Regions from separate parts of the Zoogloea sp. genome, predicted to be linked through region 2. Evidence: predicted binding sites of a transcription regulator. Region 2 holds the regulator's gene; the other holds the start of a gene.
The links. Region 2 encodes FNR, which switches genes on or off when oxygen is low (the NO sensors DNR and NnrR bind a similar motif). Its sites were predicted from a motif close to TTGANCTAGNTCAA; they were not measured.

Region 1 (7,471 bases), on a different contig from region 2:
GTCGCGACTACGACAAGACCACCCCCATCCTGGGCGTTGTCTACAAGCTGAACCCGGCCGTCAATCTGTATGCGAGCGCCGCCAAGGGCTTCGAGACGCCGACACTCAACGAGATGTTCTACTCGGGCAGCGCCGCCGGCTTCAACTTTGGTCTCGGCGCCGCCCGCAGCCAGCACTACGAAATTGGCGCCAAGGCCCTGATCGGCGACAGCAGCCGCCTCAACGTGGCCGCGTTCCAGATCAACACCGAGGACGAACTGGTGGTGGATGCCTCTACCGGCGGCCGCACCAGCTACAAGAACGCCGGCAAAACCCTGCGGCAGGGCATCGAGGTGTCGTTCGATACCGATTGGCGCCGCGACCTCACGAGCCGCCTGGCTCTGTCTCACCTGCGGGCTATCTACGACGAGAGCTTCACCACCGGCACCGGTGCCAGCCTGAAGACCATCGCCGACGGCAAGTCCATTCCTGGCATCCCGCGCAGCACGGTGTTCGGCGACCTGGCCTGGAAGATCACGCCGGCCATCACCACCGCCGTCGAGGGTGTGTACCGCAGCAAGGTCTACGTGGAAGACAGCAACACGGCCACGCCCGCGCCGTCCTACGCCATCGCCAACATCCGCGTCACTGCCGAGCAGCGCCTTGGCCACTGGCGCATCAGCGAGTTTGCCCGCCTCGACAACCTCTTCGACCGCAACTACGTGGGCTCCGTGGTGGTCGGCGACACCAACAGCCGCTATTACGAATCCGCACCGGGGCGCAACGGCCTGGTCGGTGTGAACGCGCGCTACACCTGGTAAGCCACCAGCGGCATCCTGTGGGGCGAATTCATTCGCCCCACAGGAAAGGCCCCGCCCTCCCACCAAGAAAAATGGCCCGGACATCCGGGCCATTTTTCATGAAGCAGAACGCCTATCAGCCGGCTTCGACCGTACGGGCAATCAGAGCCTTGATGGCCTCTGCATCCACATCCATCACCTCGACGCGCTGCGGCAGCGCCTCAATGTTGTCCAGACCGGCCGGGCGCGCGGGCTTTCGGCCCAGGGCTTCGACGATGGTGTCCTCGAACTTGGCCGGCTGGGCGGTTTCCAGCACCAGGGTCGGCACGGACGGGTCGCGCAGTTCCAGCGCGACCTTCAGGCCGTCAGCGGTGTGGGTGTCGATGACCGTGCCGTAGTCCTTGTCGGCGCGGCGGATCGTCGCCAGGCGCTCGGCGTGGTTGCTGCTGCCAGAGGCAAAGGCGTACTGGCCGATGGCCGCGAATTCCGGCGTGCCGGACAGATCAAAGGCCCCGCCCGCATCCACTTTGCTCCACAGCTCGCGCACCTTGTCGCCGTTGCGGCCGACCAGGTCGAAGACGAAGCGCTCGAAGTTGGAAGCCTTCGAGATATCCATCGACGGACTGGAGGTGGCGTGGGTCTCGGCGGTGCTGCGCGGGCGATAGACGCCGGTGCGGAAAAACTCGTCGAGCACGTCGTTCTCGTTGGTAGCGAGGATCAGCTTGGCCACCGGCAGGCCCATCTGGCGGGCGATGTGACCGGCGCAGATGTTGCCAAAGTTGCCGGACGGCACCACGAAGGCGACCTGCTGGTTGTTGTTCTCGGTGGCCGCGAAGTAGCCCTTGAAGTAGTACACCACCTGCGCTGCAACGCGCGCCCAGTTGATCGAATTGACCGCGCCGATCTTGTACTTGGCCTTGTAGGCGTGGTCGTTGGAGACCGCCTTCACCACGTCTTGGGCGTCGTCGAACATGCCGCGCACGGCGATGTTGTAGATGTTGTCGTCCTGCAGGGAGTACATCTGGGCGCGCTGGAAGGCGCTCATGCGGCCATGGGGCGACAGCATGAAGACGCGCACGCCGTGCTTGCCGCGCATCGCATATTCCGCGGCGGAGCCAGTGTCACCGGAGGTGGCGCCGAGGATGTTGATCTGCTCGCCGCGCTTGTCGAGCACGTACTCGAACAGGTTGCCGAGGAGCTGCATGGCCATGTCCTTGAAGGCCAGCGTCGGACCATTGGACAGCTCCAGCAGGCCCAGCTTGCCGGCCTCCAGCCAATGCACGGGAGTGATCTCGGCGGCCTTGGCGTCGTCGCGCACGTAGCCATACACCTCGGCGGTGTAGGTCTTGTCGCAGATCGCCTTCAGGTCGGCAGCGGGGATGTCGTCGATGAAACGCGACAGGATGGCAAAAGCCAGCTCGGCGTAGGACAGCTTGCGCCACGCGTCCAGGTCGGCACGGGTCACCTGCGGGTAAGTCTCGGGCAGGTAAAGGCCGCCGTCCGGCGCCAGGCCGCCAAGAAGAATGTCGCAGAAGGATTGGGGAGCAGACTGGCCGCGGGTGGAGATGTAGCGCATGGTTCTCGCCGAGTTGAAAACGAAAACCCCGGAAGATAGCACACCCGCGGGCCCTTTCAGGCGCGCTGCACCAGGGCGTGCCCGAGGACGCCAGCGAACAGCGCAATCCCCGCCGCCAGCAGCGCCGCCCCCGCCGCTACACCGCCCAACAGCAGGCCCCCGCCGGCCAGAAACAGCGCGGTCCGCAAGCTGCCGAAGCGCACCAGTCGCGCCCGCATTGCAGTGCGCTGAGGCGTCAACGGTCCGGGATGGCGCCACACCGGCAACAGCTGGGACAGCGCCCCAGTCACGAGCGGCAGCAGGAACAGCGCGAAGAAACCGACAATCGCCGGACGGGCAAGCATGCCGCCCATGCCGTGCAAGGCGCCGGCGCCGATCACCAGCAGCAGGCCGCAGGTCGCCCCGGTCAGCGCCACCGCCGCGCCATCACCTAGCAGTCGCGTCAGGCCGTAGGTCCGCCACCAGCCATGCAAGGTGTGGATCAGCACGCCACCGATCACAAATCCCCCCACAACTGCCAACAACGGGATAAGCCCTGCCGCCGCACTGGCCGCGACACCGCCGAGCGCCCACGGCAACTGGCGCCGCAGCCGCATCGCCGCCTGCGGGTCCGGCTGGCCGAGAGCGGTCGGCATCAGCACATGCAGGGTTCCAATGGCGGTCAGGCCGATGAAGCCGAGGGTATTGAGATGCAGATGGGCCAGGCGCAGCACGGCATACGCCGCCGGCCACAGCAGCCCAGCGAGGATCGCCACCAGCGCAACGGCCAGACAACCCAGCGCCGCCTTGTACCAGGCCAGCCCCGGGTGCGGACGCCCCAGCGCGGCCCGTCCACGCCGCCACTGCCAGGCCAGGAAGCCCAGGGCCGCCGCAATGCCCACGCTCGCCGCCAGATGCAGACTCCAGCCGGGGAGCACACCGGCCAGCGCAGCCACCACCAACAAGCCGGCCAGTTGCAGCACCAGTGGCAGGAAGTGGATTGGCTTTTCCGCCGCGCCGCTGCGCGTCAGCACCGGCACGAAATGCCCCATCGCCGCGAAGATCAGCGGCATCGCCCCCAACGCAAAGGCCGCGTGGGCGGCGGCGGCCGGCGAAGCCCCCGTCACCGCCAGCCCGATGGCCAGCCCGAATGCAGCGACGACACTCGCCCCCAGATAGATCAGCACTTATTCCTCCAAACAATCACAGATCAAGGCCCATGCAAGGAATCATCCCTAGGCTGCATGCCCACCGGCATGCCAGAACAAGAAAACAAGATTCACCCCCATGGAAACCATTCGCCTCGCCCTGCTCCGTTTCTCCCGCCGTTATCTCTTCGCCGATGCAGCCCCCCTGTCCCGTGCCGAACGCTGGCGCAGCGCTCTTGCGGCAGTCATCGGTGTGCTGATCTACGAAAGCGTGTTGTTCGTGTTGCCCGTACCGGCCGAAGCCAAGCGGCAACTGGCGCCTCTTGGCGCAACCTCGGTGATCCTGTTCACCTTACCGCACTCGCCGCTGGCCCAGCCGTGGTCCGTGGCCGGCGGCCTGCTGCTGCCGGCGCTGACCGGCTTCGCCTGCGGGCACTGGATCACCTCACCGTTCCTTGCCGGCGCGCTGGCTGTGGCCATCTCGGTGTGGTTCATGGGCCAGCTGCGCTGCATCCACCCACCCGGCGGCGCGATGGCGCTGGTGATGGTCGGCGCCGCCTCCCAGGGGCTCGACCCACTGACCAGCCTGGCCGGGGTCGGCTGGAACGTGATTGCCATGCTGCTGGCAGCAACCACCGTCAATAATCTGATCTCCGGCCGACGCTATCCGCTGTGTTCACCCGCTGTATCCACGCCCAAGGCGCCGGAGCGCAACCCTGCCGGCATCCGCCAGCCTGACCTGGCCGCGGCACTTGAAGAGATCGACGCCTACCTGGACATCAGCGAGGAAGACCTGACCCAAGTCTTCCAGCGCGCAGCGCGCCACGCCTTTCACCGCCACGTGCTGCTGACCTGTGGCGACGTGATGGGGCCAGCCGCGCACCGCGTGGACTTCGCTACCGAACTGAACGAGGCCTGGCGGCTGATGAATCGCCACGCCCTCTCGGTGCTGCCGGTGGTAGACCGGGCCGAGCGGGTCATCGGCCTGCTGACGCTCGAAGATTTCCTTCGCCACGTCGAGCCGGACAATGGCCAGCGCATCGGTGACAACGTGCGCCGCCTGCTGCGTCCGACGCCTGGTCCGCATACCGACAAACCGGAGGTCGTCGGGCAGATCATGCACACACCACGCAGCGGCCTGCGCACCGCCAGCCTCAGCGACGGCATCGCCGTCGCGGCGGACATCCTCGGCCAGAAGGGGCAAGGCGCACTGCCCGTAGTGGACGAAGACGGCCGTCTGGCCGGCCTGATCACCCCGACGACGATGACCGCCGTGCTGTTCCAGCACGAGGCCCTCGACTACGTGCGGGGCGACCAGACCTGAACGCGTTCAGCCGAGCTTGGCGAAATCGATGACGATCGCGCCGGGCTCGCGCTGCTGGTAGGTAATGGATACCGTCTCACCGTAGCGCTGCTGCAGCTGGGCCAGCAGCGGCAGCGGATCATGGTCGTTGCAGAAGCGCATCGTCTCACCCGGCACAAGCGCATCCAGCGCACCGAAGATGGCTGCGTGGCGGAACCGCTTGGCGATGCCGCGGGCGTCGAACGGGTAGATGGCTTCGGGGGTGGTGTGGTTGCAGACGTGAATGGTTTGCATGCTGGCTCCAAAGTATCGATAAATCCGACTGAATCTGTCGGGTATCGTCAGTGTGCCGCCGGCCAAACCGGCTTTCCTTGATCTGCATCGGGTTTGCCGGACCTGTCACACGCTCCGGCCAGCATTCGGGCGAATGAATTCGCCCCTACGGGAACGTCTGTGGGGGCGAATTCATTCGCCCATGCCCCCTGCTTCAGCAGACAAAAAAAACCCGGCCGCAAATTGCCCGGCCGGGCTTTAGCGCGCGGGGGGTGCGCGCAGAGGTCAAAGGAGAATCAAACGCTTACTGACCCTTGCTGACGATGTAGTCGACAGCGGCCTTCATCTCTTCATCGGACAGGGACGGGTTGCCGCCCTTGGCCGGCATGGCGCCCTTGCTTCCATTGAAGCCCTCGATAGCGTGCTTGTACAGGACGTCTTTGCCCTGCGCGATGCGCGGGCCCCAGTCGGCCTTGTCGCCGAGCTTGGGCGCACCGGCCACGCCGGTCTGGTGACACATCACACAGGTCTTCTTGAACACGTCGAGGCCCTTGCCGCCATCGGCTGCCGCGTCGGCAACCGGCGCCGGGGCTGCGGCCGGCGCAGCAGCGGCAGCAGGCGCTTCAGCCTTCGGTGCCTCGGACTTGGGGGCTTCGGACTTGCCACAGGCTGCCAGCAGGGCAACAAGAAGCAGGGGGAGGAGTTTTGTTGTACGCATGAACGGTCTCGGTAATCGGATGGGGATTGGGGGTTCCCAAGAAACACAGCGGGAACACGGCGCGATGCTAGCCCTCCGCCCCTGCCCGTCTCATTGACCCGCATCAATTGGCGCCAGCCAATGCGCGCACCGGCCATTTCTCAGCCCGGCTCGCCTTCCAGCGCCGCCCGCCACGCCGCCACCATGCCCGGATGGAAGGGGTCATGCGCACACCCGTCAATCCACACCAATCGGCTGCCGGCGATGCACGCGTGGATACGCTCGGCATTGGATGGCGGACAGACCACGTCGTCACGGCCGTGGATCAGCCAGACCGGCAGGCCGGACAGCCCCGCACAGGCATCAAGAAAATCCTCCTCCTTCAGAAAGCAGCCGGACTTCAGGTAATGGGCCTGCAGCCGGTATTTGCCTACCAAGCGGTCGAGCTCCTCCGAAGTCGGTGATGGAAGCGGCGCAACCGGATCATTCACCGCCTGCTCATAAAGCAACCAGGCCAGCGCGGCCTGGCGGGCAGTCTCCTGGTCATCACCCCCGAGACGCACCACCAGTTCGGTCAGCGGATCCGGCGCCCCCCCCAGCGTCGCGGACAAGGCCTGCCAGGCCTCCGGTCGCAGCGCTGCCAGCCCGTCAAAGAACCAGCGCACATTGCCGTCGCCCGGCATGAAAAGGCTGCGCACCACCACGCCCTCCACCATCTGCGGATGCGCCGCCGCATAGACCAGCGCCAGCGTTGCCCCCCACGAGCCGCCGCTCACCCACCAGCGCGCAATGCCGAGATGGCGGCGCAGGCGCTCGATGTCGTCGATGAGATGCGCCGTGGTGTTGGCGAGGATCTCGCCAAACGGCAGCGAGCGCCCGCAGCCCCGCTGGTCGAAGAACACCACGTGATGGCGCCGCGCGTCATAGAGCTCGCGCAGGCGCGGGCTGCAGCCGCTGCCCGGTCCGCCGTGGAGCACCACTACCGGAGTACCGGCCGGGTTTCCCCAGGTCTCGTAATACAACCGGTGGCCGTCACCCACGTCGAGCAGTCCGTTCGCCATCTCAACCTCGAAATAATGATTTTCGTGAGGCGCAAGTATGCCGTCCCCGCAACAATGCATTCCACGGATTCGCCCTCCGGCGGACCGTAACCATCAATCAAAAAATTGGAGACTCATCATGACCTGGACCACCCCCCAAGCTTGCGATCTGCGTTTCGGCTTCGAAATCACCATGTACATCGCCGCCAAGTGATGGCGCCCGGATAGACCCGCCAAGGGTCTGTCCGCCCATCTCGCGATAGCGAGTCGGCGTTGCGGCTCTGCCCCCCAGCTCCGCAACGCCCCACACAGCCTCAGCGGTCACGTCCAAGCCATGAAAATCCGAGTTCTCGGCTCCGCCGCCGGCGGTGGCTTTCCCCAGTGGAACTGCAACTGTGCCAACTGCCGGGGCGTACGTGCCGGCCAGGCGGGCCTGCAGCGCCGCACCCAGTCGTCCATCGCAGTGAGCGCCGACGGCGCCCGATGGACCCTCGTCAATGCCTCGCCGGACATCCTGCAGCAATTCCAGCAATTTGCCGGCACCTGGCCCACTGAAGGCCTGCGCGGCTGCGGTATTGAATCGGTCGTCCTGGTGGACGCCCAGATCGACCACACCACCGGCCTCTACATGCTGCGCGAAAAGGGCAGCCCGTGGCCGATCTGGACCACCGACCCG
Region 2 (7,471 bases):
GAAGTCGATCAGGTGGGCAATCTCAATGGACTCGATGGACAGCTCGAAGTGACACATCAGCGCCTGGATGATCGCCCGCCGCAGCAGGTCATCCGGCGTCAGCTCGATGCCGCGCAGCACCGGCAGGCGACCGGTGTCGATGATGTCGTAGTACTCGTCGAGCGTCTTCACGTTCTGCGCGTAGGTCGGCCCGACCTTGCCGATCGCCGACACGCCGAAGGCCAGCAGGTCGCACTCCGCGTAGGTGGAATAACCCTGGAAGTTGCGGTGGAGGCGCCCCTGGCGCTGGGCCGTGGTCAGCTCGTCGTCCGGCTTGGCGAAGTGATCCATGCCGATATACACGTAGCCAGCCTCGGTCAGGCGGCGGATCGCCAGTTGCAGAATCTGCAGCTTGGTTTCGCCCGACGGCAGCTGCGCGTCGATGATGCGGCGCTGGGGCTTGAACAGGCTCGGCAGGTGCGCGTAGTTATAGATCGACAGGCGATCCGGCGACAGGGCCAGGATCTGCTCGAGGGTACGGTTGAAGCTGATGACGTTCTGCTTGGGCAGGCCATAGATCAGGTCCACGCTGACCGACTTGAAGCCATGGGCCCGCGCCGCGTCGATCACCAGCTTGGTTTCTTCCTCGCTCTGAACGCGGTTGACCGCCTTCTGCACATCCGGGTTGAAATCCTGGATGCCGACGCTCATGCGGTTGAAACCCAGTTCAGCCAACAGCGCGACGGTGGCTTCATCCACCTTGCGCGGATCCACCTCGATGGAATACTCACCGTCCGGCACCAGCGTGAAGTGCTTGCGGACCATGCCCATCAGGCGACGCAGTTCGTCGTGGGACAGGAAGGTCGGGGTGCCACCGCCCAGATGCAACTGCAGGACTTCCCGCGGCCCATCGAGCCTGGCCGCCTGCATGTCCACTTCTTTTTCGAGATAATCCAGATACTTGGCGGAGCGACCATGATCCTTGGTGATGATCTTGTTGCACGCGCAGTAGTAGCAGATCGTATTGCAGAAAGGGATGTGGAAGTATAATGAGAGCGGTTTGCCGATTCCGCCGACGGTGCGTCTCCCGAGCCAGTCGCTCAAGGCTTCGGAGTTGAACGCCTCGACGAAGCGATCCGCGGTCGGGTAGGACGTATACCTCGGGCCATTCACATCAAACTTGCGAATGAGCTCGGGATCGAATATCAGGTCTTTTTGTGTCGTGTTCATGGTGCACTTCTGTTGGTTGCGCGGAACGATCGCAGAATCGATCCAAAACAGTATTGACGTGGATCAAAGGGCCCCAAACGTTGGTAAATCCTTCCAGTTCAGGTGATTGCGCGTGCAGATGAAATCGGTGATTCCGGTGACGGTCGTGGACATCAAGGTCGCTTGCTCCCAGTGCAACCTGCGGGAATTGTGTCTTCCCTTCGGCCTCGACCCCAATGAGATCGACCAGCTCGACGAGCTCGTCGGCAGCCGCCGCAAGATCAAGCGGCAGCAGCACCTCTACCGCTCCGGCGACTCTTTCGAGGCGATCTATGCGATCCGCGCCGGCTCCTTCAAAACCGACGTGATTCTCGAGGATGGGCGCGACCAGGTGACCGGCTTCCAGATGACCGGCGAAGTGCTGGGCCTGGACGGCATCAGCACCGAACACCACTCCTGCAACGCCATCGCGCTGGAAGACAGCGAGGTCTGCGTGATCCCGTTCAACCGGCTCGAAGAGCTGTCACGGGAGGTAGAGAGCCTGCAACACCAGTTCCACAAGATCATGAGCCGCGAGATCGTCCGCGATCATGGCGTGATGATGCTGCTCGGCTCGATGCGCGCCGAGGAACGCCTGGCGGCGTTCCTGCTGAACATGTCCCAACGCTTCACAGCGCGGGGCTTCTCGCCGTCCGAGTTCCACCTGCGCATGACGCGCGACGAAATCGGCTCCTATCTCGGCCTCAAGCTTGAAACGGTGTCCCGCGCCTTCTCCCGCTTCCAGGAAGAAGGCCTCGTTGCCGTCCAGCAGAAGCACATCCGCATTCTCGACACGCCGGGCCTGAAACGCCTGCTCAACCACCACGCCGCCTGACGGCGGCGACTGGCCTCACAGCCAGGCCAGCCAGCCAAGCGGGTTCTTGCTGACCGCCACCGACACGATCCACGACAGGGTCGCCAGCGCGCCAAGCAAGGCAATAGCCCGCTGAGCGCGCGGGCGCGTCGCCTTCAGCGCTACACTCCCCAGCCCGATATAGACGAGCAAGCCGAGCACCTTGGCGGTCAGCCAGGCATGGACGAAGGGATACTGCGCCGCCATCCAGGCCAGGCCGAGCGCGCTCCCCAGCAAGCAGGAATCGACGAGATGAGGCAGTACCCGCGTCAGGCGGGCCTGCAGCAGCGGTGAGCCGCTCAGCGACCACCAGCCCCGCAACGCGAAGCCGCAACCGCTGAGCACCACGCAGGTAATGTGAAAATGCTTGAGAGCCAGATACATGCCGCGCCTCCGTGTTTCCGCCGCGGCGCCCCGGCTGCCGGCGGGCCCCGCAAAAGCGGGGCCGCGACACTTTAGCTGCGCAGCACGCCGACTTCCAGCGCGGCAAACCAGTTGATGAAACGCTGCACGTCCGCCCCTTGGTAGATGGCCCCATGCTGCGGCACCAGCATGTCGATCTCCAGGCGGGAGACCCGCTCGCACCAGTCGCGTTTGGCCCGGTCCGAACCCATCCAGCGCTTGTGGAAGCCCTCCGCATGGCGGATGTGGCGGGAAAAATCCTGGACGTACAGATCGTTGTTATCCGCTGGCAGCAAGGCCGCGCCGACATCGCCGGAAAAGAGGATCTTGGCCTTCGGATCGTACAGGTGGAAATTGCCGGACGAGTGCAGGTAATGGGCCGGAATAGCCTGCAGTTCCAAGCCGTCGAGACGAATCGTCGTGCCCTGATCGGGGATCGGCACGAAGGTCGAGTCCTGCCCGCCAAAATGAGGCAGAAAGCTCTGCCACAACCAGCTGGTGTAGCACTTCAGATCAGGCTTGAACTCCAGCCACAAGGCCAGCGAGGAAATAATGTCCGGATCCTGATGGGACGCGAAGATCCCCGCCAGCCTTGTCGGATCACACTCCGCCGACAAGGCCGAAAAGACCGCCGGAAAGATCTCGATGCCACCCGGATCGCACAGCAGGGCTTCATCGCCGTGAACCACCACGTATTCATTGGTATCGATGATGTAACCGGGCTTGGTGGCATCCCGCGCGATCGCCAGCCAGCGGTGTTCCTCGTCCTGGTAGATGCAATGGGCCTGTTTCATGGGTTTCCTAATCCTTTACGAGGCGTTCCTTGCCAAGAACCTCGAGTGACCGCTTGATCTGGGCGATCACCTCGGCAAAATCCGTCGACACCTGCATCAATGCTGCACTGAAGCCGCCGCCATAAGCCGCCTCGATCTTGGCCGATCGGGCCAGAACACCACCCAGCTCAACCAGCTGCTGGGTTTCCTCGACAGCCGCACGCAACCGCAGGTCAAGCCCCCGGAGGCGGCTCTGCTGCTCGGCCAACCGGGCTGCACCACGCCTTCGGGCTTCCCTCGCCCCCGGCACACCTTCACCGCTGAGCTTGAGCGCGTCAGCCAGGATGCGTGCGATGCGCTGCTGCTGGACGACGCCGGTAACGCTACCCACCGAACCGGAAGTCATTTCGCGCAGGGATGCCATGTGACGGGTCAGATCCTGCGCAAACCGGCGCAGCTCGTTGGACAGCACGCCGAAGCCAAGCGCCGCATTGCCTGCCCGCTTGGCGAGGAAGATCGCATTGAGCGCCATCAGGTTGATACGAAAGGCCGTCGCCACAACGGCCTTGATCTCCTCATTGACGCGGACGATGCGGGCAAGCTCACCTGTCCGCAGGGTAATCCCTTGGAAATTCGGTTCTGGCGCGTTCATACGGACTCTTTGGAGCAGGCAGACTGTAGTGGCTGATTAACGGCGGCGAGAGAGGCAGCTTGAGAGGACAAGAACGGAAAAGCGGCCCGCTCACCTGCAAGCAAGCTGAAGGCCGTAAACGAAAAAACCCGCTGACGAATCAGCGGGTTTTCTTGATACTTGGGGCGACATACCGGGATCGAACCGGTGACACCTGGAATCACAATCCAGTGCTCTACCAACTGAGCTAATGCCGCCACTGATGACCGCCGATCGAAATCGCCGATCTAGAACCTTTTAAAGAGCCTGCCCGACAGGAATCGAACCTGTAACCCCCGGCTTAGAAGGCCGGTGCTCTATCCAGTTGAGCTACGGGCAGTTCGCCGTGGGCACCCGGGTCAAGCTTTGGTCGGGGTGGAGAGATTCGAACTCCCGACATCTTGCTCCCAAAGCAAGCGCGCTACCGGACTGCGCTACACCCCGAGAGCCGCGAATAGTACACACCTATCGCGATGCCGTCAAACATTAATTGGCACGGATTTTAATGTCCGCCGAAATTCGTGCCTACCTGCCCACCCCCACCTCCCCCCTGTCCAGCAAGCCCGGCCCGATCCTGGCGCATGCCTCCAGGGTAAGCGTTGCAGGCGCGCAACAATTTGAATTCACACCATTTGATCTAGATCACAGCTTTCGTTGTGCGGCGCAATAAATCAGTAGGTTTACCAATACCAGGATCACCTGCGCAGGGTAAAATCCGCCCCGGCCCCAGACGACCCGAAGCCACGTGGCAACGGCAACCCAATAGCCGCACGACCCGCACTCACCCGAGTACCCATCATGAACGAACAGCACTACCTCACGCCCCTCTTCGAGCCCCGCTCGGTGGCCATCATCGGCGCCAGCGAAAGAGAGCTGTCCCTCGGCAACATTCTCGTACGCAACATGCTGGAGGCCGGCTTCAAGGGCAAGCTGTTCACCGTCAACCCGAAGTACGACCAGGTGCTTGGCGTCCCCTGTTACAAGAGCGTCGAGGACATCCCCCAGCGCCTCGACCTGGCAGTCATCACCACCAAGGCCGACCGCGTGCCGGCCATCGTCGACGCCTGTGGGCGCGCCGGCTGCAAGTCTGTGGTGGTGCTCCCGTCCGGTTTCTCCGACGCCGGCCCGCGCGGCCGCATGCTCGAGAAGAACACCGTCGAAAACGCCCGACGCCACCGCATCCGCCTGCTCGGCCCCAACTGTCTGGGCGTGCTGCGCCCCGAACTCGGCCTCAACGCCAGCTTCGCCCACGGCGGCGCCATCAAGGGCTCGATCGGCCTGATCTCCCAGTCCGGCGCCCTCTGTTCGGCGATCCTCGACTGGGCGCGCCCCAACAACGTCGGTTTCTCGTCGGTCGTCTCCCTCGGCACCTCGGTGGACATCGACTTCGGCGAGGTTCTCGAATTCATGGTCTCGGATGCCCGCACCGAGAGCATCTTCCTATATGTAGAAGGCATCAAGGACGCCCGCCGCTTCGTCAGCGCGCTGCGCGCCGCCGCCCGCGTCAAGCCGGTGCTGCTGATCAAGGTCGGCCGCCACCCCGCCGGCTCCCACGCCGCACTGCTGCACTCCGGCGCCACGGTGGGCGAGGACGCGGTGTTCGACGCCGCGCTGCGCCGCGCCGGCGTGATCCGCCTCTACAACATGGGCCAGTTGTTCGCCGCCGCCAACGCGCTGTTCTCCCACTTCCGCCCGCGTGGCAACCGCCTGGCGGTGATCACCAATGGCGGCGGCCCCGGCGTGATGGCTGCCGACCGTGCAGCCGACCTGCGCATTCCGCTGGCCACGCTGTCCGACGGCACAATCGCCAAGCTCAACGAGATCCTGCCGGCCAACTGGTCCCACTGCAATCCGGTGGACATCATCGGCGACGCCGACCCCGAGCGTTACAGCAAGACCCTCGACATCGTGCTGGCCGACGAGAACGTCGAAGGCGTGCTGACCATCCTGACGCCCCAGGCCATGGCCCGCCCCACCGAGGTCGCACAAAAGGTCATCGAAATCGAACGGGCCGCCGACAAGCCGGTATTCACCTGCTGGATGGGTGAAGAACAGGTGCGCGAGGGGCGCAAACTGTTCGAAACCGCTGGCATTCCCACCTTCCGCACGCCGGAGCCGGCGGTCGAACTGTTCGGCCACATCTCGGCCTACTACCGCAACCAGAAGCTGCTGGTGCAAACGCCGAGCTCCCTGTCGTCCGACCTTAATCCGCCGTCGGTGGAAAGTGCCCGCCTGGTCATCGAGACAGCCCTGTCCGAGCGCCGCAAGAATCTCAACGAGATGGAGTCCAAAGCCCTGCTGGCTGCCTTCCGGATTCCCATCGCACAAACGGTGGTCGCCCGCTCCGCCACCGAGGCAATGGTGCTGGCAGAAGAACTGGGCCTGCCGGTGGCCATGAAGATCGACTCCCCGTCGATCACCCACAAGGCCGATACCGGCGGCGTGCGCCTCAACCTCAACGGCTTGGCTGCCGTGCGCTCCGCTTACCAGGAGATCCTGGAGGAAGTGAAGCGCAAGCGTCCGGACGCCATCATCAACGGCGTCGCCATCGAGCCAATGGTCATCAAGCCCTACGGCCGTGAGCTGATGGTCGGCTCGTTCCGCGACCCGATCTTCGGGCCGGTGATCACCTTCGGCGAAGGCGGTGCCCACGTGGAAATCCAGGCCGACCGCGCCGTCGCCCTGCCGCCGCTCAACAACTATCTGGTCAAGGATCTGATCAAGTCCACCCGCGTCTCCACGCTGCTCGGCGAATACCGCAACATGCCGCCGATCAACATGGAAGCACTGGAGTTCGTGCTGCTGCGCATCTCCGAGATGGTCTGCGAGCTGCCGTGGATCCGTGTGATGGACATCAACCCGCTGATCGTCGATGAGCACGGCGCCGTCGCCGTCGATGCGCGCATCGTGGTGGACAACATCGCCCCCACCGCCGACCGCTACGACCACATGGCGATCCACCCCTATCCGTCGCACCTGATCACCAAGATCTCGATGCCGGAAGGCGAGATCACCGTCCGGCCGATCAAGCCTGAAGACGCCGACCTGGAAATCGAATTCGTCCGCAAGCTCTCGCCCGAGACCAAGTACTTGCGCTTCATGAATACCCTGCGCGAGATGCCGCCGGCAATGGTGGCCCGCCTCACGCAGATCGACTACGACCGGGAAATGGCCTTCGTCGCCACCATCGAGGAAAACGAAACGGAGACGGAAATCGGCGTGGCCCGCTATGCCGTCAATCCGGATGGCGAAACCTGCGAGTTCGCGATCGTCGTCGCCGAGGACTGGCAGCACCGCGGCCTGGCCCGGCGACTGATGGGCGTGCTGATCGAAACCGCACGCAACCGCGGCCTGAACGCAATGACCGGCATCTTCCTGTCGAACAACGAACGCATGCTGAAGTTCGTCTCCAGCCTCGGCTTCGTGCTGACCAACGATCCGGAAGACAACACCGTCAAGCACGGCATCCTGACCCTGCAGGGCTGACGATGGAAGGCACTCGCCCTATCCGCTGCGCCTGGTGCGGGGACGATCCCCTGTACCAGG

Region 1: a site for FNR is predicted at 5,157-5,170, ahead of ACE3RX_RS05000 (DUF2249 domain-containing protein). Genes of this name have one in related genera too.

The regions. Positions count from the first base shown of each region.
Region 1 covers NZ_JAYSDK010000005.1:166,166-173,636, reverse strand. The annotation lists gene ACE3RX_RS05020 (TonB-dependent receptor family protein) at 1-800, shown strand, start outside; gene thrC (threonine synthase) at 916-2,355, opposite strand; gene ACE3RX_RS05010 (hypothetical protein) at 2,412-3,521, opposite strand; gene ACE3RX_RS05005 (HPP family protein) at 3,622-4,806, shown strand; gene ACE3RX_RS05000 (DUF2249 domain-containing protein) at 4,813-5,079, opposite strand; gene ACE3RX_RS04995 (cytochrome c5 family protein) at 5,363-5,776, opposite strand; gene ACE3RX_RS04990 (alpha/beta fold hydrolase) at 5,917-6,816, opposite strand; gene pqqA (pyrroloquinoline quinone precursor peptide PqqA) at 6,935-7,009, shown strand; gene pqqB (pyrroloquinoline quinone biosynthesis protein PqqB) at 7,130-7,471, shown strand, end outside.
Region 2 covers NZ_JAYSDK010000027.1:7,654-15,124, reverse strand. The annotation lists gene hemN (oxygen-independent coproporphyrinogen III oxidase) at 1-1,209, opposite strand, end outside; gene fnr (fumarate/nitrate reduction transcriptional regulator Fnr) at 1,328-2,062, shown strand; gene ACE3RX_RS15920 (SirB2 family protein) at 2,078-2,464, opposite strand; gene ACE3RX_RS15915 (MBL fold metallo-hydrolase) at 2,536-3,276, opposite strand; gene ACE3RX_RS15910 (chemotaxis protein) at 3,284-3,907, opposite strand; tRNA gene ACE3RX_RS15905 (tRNA-His) at 4,068-4,143, opposite strand; tRNA gene ACE3RX_RS15900 (tRNA-Arg) at 4,192-4,265, opposite strand; tRNA gene ACE3RX_RS15895 (tRNA-Pro) at 4,293-4,369, opposite strand; gene ACE3RX_RS15890 (GNAT family N-acetyltransferase) at 4,724-7,411, shown strand; gene ACE3RX_RS15885 (DNA-3-methyladenine glycosylase I) at 7,414-7,471, shown strand, end outside.